2 regions of the Ruminococcus sp. OM04-4AA genome follow, and region 1 is predicted to be linked to the other one. Evidence: a T-box and tRNA genes for the amino acid it is inferred to sense, from the RefSeq annotation. Region 1 holds a T-box; the other holds one or more tRNA genes.

Region 1 (3,428 bases):
TACTTGCGGAATATTTTCCCGATATTTTTATGGATCGGCTCTGCATTTTTCTTTTTAATGATCAACACATCAATTGCCATTGGCTTTGAACTTAATAGATACTCCCGTTCAAATTTTAATTTTTCTTTTTCTTCTCTGAATTCAATCTGTAAGTCTGCATAAAATGCAGGATGCCACTGAAACAGCTTTCCATCTGCCGGCTGCTGTTTTTCCGGCAATTGCTTTCTCTTTTGTTTCATCTAAGAGACCTCCTTATGTGATTTTCACAGAAGTTCTCTCTATCAGAAAACCTCTGCTTTAAATAATGGATTTTAAAAGCATGAATTTTCTGATTTGGCAGGTACGTTCTACCTGTAATGAAACCTTTTATATGAATTTAGATGTTTTAGAAAATATGCTTTAAAATAGGATAACATATTTATGTACAATGTTCAATGCTTTTCGATAATGAGCTGTTGCTTCTGAGCAGCATCACTTAAGATAGCAAAAGATGAAAAGATATGGTATGATAGGAGTAAATGGAAAGAAAATTCCAATCAATGCTATGATACGAAATGTATTTTGGAATAAGTGGAAAAGAGGATTCAAAGTGAACTACGGAGAAATCAAAAAATGTGATATTGCAAATGGAGAGGGTGTTCGTGTTGCCCTTTTCGTGTCAGGCTGCAGGCATCATTGTAAGGGATGTTTTAACAGTATGACATGGGATTTTAATTATGGAAAGAAATTTACGGAAGAAACAGAAGAAGAGATTCTGGAAGCGTTGAAGCCGAGTTATATTGATGGATTGTCATTGCTTGGTGGAGAGCCATTTGAACCTGAGAACCAAGAGGTGCTTGTGAAGCTTTTAAGAAAAGTGAAAGAGCGTTATCCGGAGAAGAACATCTGGTGTTACAGTGGTTATTTGTTCGATGAGGAACTGAAGAAAGAAAGCAGAGCGAGATGCGAGTATACGGATGAGATGCTTTCTATGCTGGACGTACTTGTGGATGGAAGATTTGAGGAAGATAAGAAAAATATTACACTGCTGTTCAGAGGATCAGAAAATCAGCGTTTGATCGATGTGAAGAAATCACTGGAGCAGGGACAAGTGGTGGAATGGAAACCGGCAATAAAAAGAGGCCTTTAAGAAGAAAAAGCCTTGACTTATAATCATATAGTTTTTATAATGAATAGGTATATTGTAAAAACGCAGATGAGGAGTAGTAGAAGGAAAAGATGCTTTTCAGAGAACTGTCGGTTGGTGTGAGGCAGCAGCACAGACTTTGAACTGACCTCGGAGTTCTTTCGGTGAAAAGATGTTATATTGATTAGCCGGAGGCGGGAGTTCCCGTTATAGAATGAATGAGTGCATTTGAACTTTGTGTCAGATGAATAAGAGTGGTACCACGGAATTAAAGCCTTTTCGTCTCTTGGATATATGAGAAGAAGAGGCTTTTCTTTATATTGATGAAAGAGAGGAATTAAGTACATGGGTACAAAGATTGTTTACAATCACAAAGCCATTGAGAAAAAATGGCGTGAGAAATGGGAAGAGACACCGGTCAATCCAAGAAATGGAAAAGACGGAAATAAGAAGCCGAAATATTACTGCCTGGATATGTTCCCGTATCCATCAGGAAATGGTCTTCATGTAGGACATTGGAGAGGATATGTAATCTCTGATGTATGGAGCCGTTATAAATTACAGCAGGGATACTACATCGTTCATCCAATGGGATGGGATGCTTTCGGTCTTCCGGCTGAGAACTATGCGATCAAGATGGGCGTTCACCCGGCAAAATCAACAGAGGCGAACATCACGAACATCAAGAGACAGATCAATGATATCGCAGCACTGTATGACTGGGATATGGAAGTAAATACAACAGATCCTGAGTTCTACAAGTGGACACAGTGGATCTTTGTTAAGATGTTCAAGGAAGGTCTTGCTTACGAGAAAGAATTCCCGATCAACTGGTGTCCGTCCTGTAAGACAGGTCTTGCGAACGAAGAGGTTGTGAATGGTAAATGTGAGCGTTGTGGTGCAGAGGTTACAAAGAAGAACCTTCGTCAGTGGATGCTTCGCATTACAAAATACGCAGATCGTCTTTTAAATGATCTTGATAAACTTGACTGGCCGGAGAAGGTTAAGAAGATGCAGGCTGACTGGATCGGAAAATCTTACGGTGCAGAAGTTGACTTCCCGGTAGAAGGAAGAGATGAGAAGATCACTGTTTATACAACAAGACCGGATACACTCCACGGAGCTACATTTATGGTACTTGCTCCTGAGCACGAACTGGCAGCATCTCTCGCAACAGATGAGACAAGAGAAGCAGTAGAGAAATACATTTATGATGCATCTATGAAGTCCAATGTTGACCGTATGCAGGACAAAGAGAAGACAGGAGTCTTCACAGGAAGCTATGCGATCAACCCACTGAATGGAGCAAAGACACCAATCTGGCTGTCTGATTATGTACTGGCTGACTACGGTACAGGAGCAATCATGTGTGTACCTGCACATGACGACCGTGACTTCGAGTTCGCAACAAAATTCAATATTCCGATCATTCAGGTTATCGCAAAAGACGGAGAAGAGATTGAGAATATGACTGAGGCATATACAGATGCAGTCGGAACCATGATCAACTCCGGTGAGTGGAATGGTATGGAGTCTTCTGTGCTTAAGAAAGAAGCTCCACATATGATCGAAAAGATGGGAATCGGACGCGCAACAGTAAACTACAAGCTGCGTGACTGGGTATTCTCCCGTCAGCGTTACTGGGGAGAGCCAATCCCGATCATTCACTGTCCGAAGTGTGGAAATGTTCCGGTACCGGAAGAAGAACTTCCACTTCGTCTGCCAGAGGTAGATTCCTACGAGCCAACAGGAACAGGTGAGTCACCACTTGCTGCAATCGATGAGTGGGTAAACTGCAAGTGCCCGGTTTGTGGAAGTGATTCCAAGAGAGAGACAAACACAATGCCACAGTGGGCAGGATCCTCCTGGTATTTCCTGCGTTATGTAGATAATCATAATTCAGAAGCACTCGTTTCCAGAGAAAAAGCAGACGAGATGCTTCCGGTAGATATGTACATCGGTGGTGTAGAACATGCTGTACTTCACCTTCTGTACTCCAGATTCTATACAAAATTCCTGTGCGATATCGGAGCAATTGACTTTGATGAGCCGTTCCGCAAACTGTTTAATCAGGGAATGATCACAGGTAAGAACGGAATTAAGATGAGTAAGTCTAAAGGAAATGTTGTATCACCGGATGATCTCGTACGTGATTACGGATGCGACTCCCTGAGAATGTATGAGCTCTTCGTAGGACCACCGGAACTTGATGCAGAGTGGGATGACCGTGGAATTGACGGTGTAAACCGTTTCCTGAAACGTCTCTGGAATATCCTTATGGATAGCAAAGAGAAGGATATTC
Region 2 (3,428 bases), on a different contig from region 1:
AAGAAGGTTATGTTACGATCGATGGTCGGGAACATATTTCAGATAAGATCCACAATCTTCTGGCTAATGTGGAAGAAAGAGTGTATTGTTCCTGTTCCGGTGTCTGTCTGGAACAGTTGAAAGGACAGTTAAAGGAACTGACAGAAAAAGGAAAAAAGGTAGTTCTTGTGACAGATCATCCATTTGAACTTTCAGGGGCAATCATTTATGTGACGAAAGAAAAAGGAAATCAGATTGGTCTGATCACAGATTCTAAATATGTACTTTCGGGTGAATATGGACAGGAGAGCAGAAACACTTGTGTCTATTCCGGACAGAGAAATTTCGTTACGCTGTTTAAGACAGCACTTGCGAATGAGATAGAATTAATCAAAATACGCGAAGGAGAAAGTAAAAATGAGTAAGAAACCATTTGTGACAAAAGAACAGGTTGAAGAGATCGTAAAGACATATCCGACACCGTTTCATCTCTATGATGAGAAAGGAATCCGTGAGAATGCGAAAGCGCTGAAGGAAGCATTTGCATGGAATCCGGGATATAAAGAATATTTTGCTGTAAAGGCGACACCGAATCCGTTTCTTCTCCAGATTTTGAAGGAATATGGCTGTGGCTGTGATTGCTCATCTTATACAGAGCTTCTTATGTCTGATGCAGTTGGAATTAACGGACACGATATTATGTTTTCCTCAAATGATACACCGGAGGAAGATTTTAAACTTGCGGATGAACTTGGAGCAATCATCAATCTGGATGATATTACACATATTGACTTCCTTGAGAAGACAATCGGACATATTCCGGAGACGATCAGCTGCCGTTACAATCCGGGCGGAATATTCAAGATCAGTAATGATATTATGGATAACCCGGGAGATTCAAAGTATGGGATGACAACAGAGCAGATCACAGAAGCATTTAAGACATTGAAAGCAAAAGGAGCAAAAGAATTCGGTATTCACGCATTCCTTGCCAGCAACACAGTGACAAATGATTATTATCCAATGCTTGCAAAAGTTCTTTTTGAGCAGGCGGTACGTCTCCAGAAAGAAACAGGGGTACATATTAAGTTTATTAATCTTTCAGGTGGTATTGGAATTCCTTACACACCGGATCAGGAGCCGAATGATATCCGCGTAATCGGAGAGGGTGTCCGCAAGGTTTATGAAGAAGTACTTGTTACGGCAGGAATGGGAGATGTTGCGATCTACACAGAGCTTGGCCGATTTATGATGGGACCTTACGGCTGCCTTGTGACAAAAGCAATTCATGAGAAAAATACTTATAAGAATTACATCGGAGTAGATGCGTGTGCTGTTAACCTGATGCGTCCGGCAATGTACGGAGCATATCATCATATTACTGTTCTTGGAAAAGAAGATGCACCGTGCGATCACAAATATGATGTAACAGGTTCTCTGTGTGAAAATAATGATAAGTTTGCAATTGACAGAATGCTTCCGGAAATTGACAGAGGAGATTATCTTGTGATCCATGATACAGGAGCACACGGTTTCTCTATGGGATATAACTACAATGGTAAATTAAAATCAGCAGAACTGCTTCTGAAAGAGGACGGAAGTGTGCAGATGATCCGCCGTGCTGAGACACCGAAGGATTATTTTGCAACATTTGACTGCTTTGAGGTTGGAAAGAAACTTTGTAAATAAAATCAAAAAAATAGTTGAAAAATGTGACCAGATATGGTAACATAAAAAAGCTGATTCGGACAAGAAGATTTTCTTGTCCGACAGAATAAGCCGCTGTGGCGGAATTGGCAGACGCACTTGACTCAAAATCAAGCGGTTAGTAGCCGTGCCGGTTCGAGTCCGGCCAGCGGCATCGAACGTAATCTCTGAACATCTTACAGATTCAATGTTTGCAAGATGTCCAGAGATTTTTCATTTTGTAAGTTCACTTTTTCCCACGTCCAACGAGATAATCAATTGAGACTGTATAATAATCAGCAAGTTTGATGAAGACATCAATAGGAACGTTGATTTTTCCAAGTTCATATTTAGAATATGTAGTCTGTTTGATGTTGAGATATGCAGCAACTTCTTTCTGCGTTTTATCATTATCTTCTCGCAAATTTCGTATGTTTTCGAATTTCATAATCCCATCCTCGTACCTTAAAGCCGGTGTGCGAATTCAACCGGAAGCAAGCTATTGTTCACAGTATCCGGTGAACAATAATCAGATATCTTTTGTATTTTTGGATTATTATATAAAAGTCCTGACACGACTATTGAATTATAGTCGTACTACGACTATAATTGATAAAAACATGAAAAATGTGCGAGAAATGAGACAGCATAAGAACTAAGGGGGATGGGAGAAAGTGATGAATAAAGAAAAAATAGATGATATGGATTATTATGAAAAGTATCTGTTGAATGCAACGAAAGAAGAAAGAGATTGCTATATAAAAGAACATCCCGATTTCATGAACGAATATCCGGTATCGTATGAACATCGGGAACTGCTTCAGGATAAGATTTATCGCGGATTGATGCGTAAAATCCGCGATTATGAAAAAAGTAAACAGGAGCGGAGATGTTAATCAAGCTCTCTTAAAATGTTTTTTAATTCTGAAAAAGAATGTATCGTCGGATAATCTTCCTTAACATCTCCAAGACCATATGCAGCAAAGATAAAAGGGATACCGGCTTTTTTGCAGGAATCAGCATCTCCCTGGGTATCTCCGACATAGACAGGGGATGTCAGGTTATTTTTCTCCATTAATTTCAGAATCGTCAGATCTTTGGAAGTCTGCGTCTGGCCAAAACAAAGGAAATCCTTGATATATGGTTCCATGCCTGCGCCTTTCATCATAACTTCAATATATCCGCACTGGCAATTGCTTACAATAAAAAGAGGATATTCCAGAGCCAGCTCTTTGAGCGTGTCCATAACGCCTTCGTAGTAAACACCGGGATGTGTTTCAAGATAGCGGTTTTCATAATCAAAACAGATATCCATCAGTTTTCTTCGAGAGTCCGTATCGAGATCGGGAAAAACTCCGGTAGCAATTTCGTCCATTGTCTTTCCAAACAGTCCCTGAAGAATTTCGCGGTTTAAGCTTGGCTCAAGATCAGAGTTCTCTTTTATTGCAAGATTCCAGGATTCGGCTACAACTTCAACAGAATCCCAAAGTGTTCCATCTACATCAAATATAATTCCATCCATAATAATTCTCCTGATAGTATTTTTGAAAATATTGTTTACAAAATATTGGAGTCAAAAGGTTACTGTTCACTCCCTAAATTATGATACCATAAAATGAACCTTTAAAAAAGAAGTTAATTAGTGTATACTTTAATAATGGTTAAAATTAAATGCAACAAAAAGCAAGAGATAATAGGAGAGAATCTGATGAGAGATAAAATTGTACTGATCGATGGACACAGTATATTGAACCGGGCGTTTT

What was found. The T-box of region 1 lies ahead of leuS (leucine--tRNA ligase). A T-box ahead of a tRNA ligase gene usually reads a tRNA of that ligase, here a tRNA-Leu.
Region 2: it has a tRNA-Leu gene. The T-box ahead of leuS (leucine--tRNA ligase) is inferred to sense a tRNA for this amino acid. The anticodon was not compared.

What each region holds. Positions count from the first base shown of each region.
Region 1 covers NZ_QTZH01000025.1:37,096-40,523, forward strand. Annotated here, with positions in the region: gene DXB52_RS08895 (hypothetical protein) at 1-239, opposite strand, end outside; gene nrdG (anaerobic ribonucleoside-triphosphate reductase activating protein) at 590-1,129, shown strand; T-box leader at 1,184-1,416, shown strand; gene leuS (leucine--tRNA ligase) at 1,472-3,428, shown strand, end outside.
Region 2 covers NZ_QTZH01000001.1:93,075-96,502, forward strand. Annotated here, with positions in the region: gene DXB52_RS00400 (TrmB family transcriptional regulator) at 1-404, shown strand, start outside; gene DXB52_RS00405 (diaminopimelate decarboxylase) at 397-1,668, shown strand; tRNA gene DXB52_RS00410 (tRNA-Leu) at 1,758-1,840, shown strand; gene DXB52_RS00415 (helix-turn-helix domain-containing protein) at 1,913-2,113, opposite strand; gene DXB52_RS00420 (hypothetical protein) at 2,343-2,561, shown strand; gene DXB52_RS00425 (HAD family hydrolase) at 2,558-3,187, opposite strand; gene polA (DNA polymerase I) at 3,374-3,428, shown strand, end outside.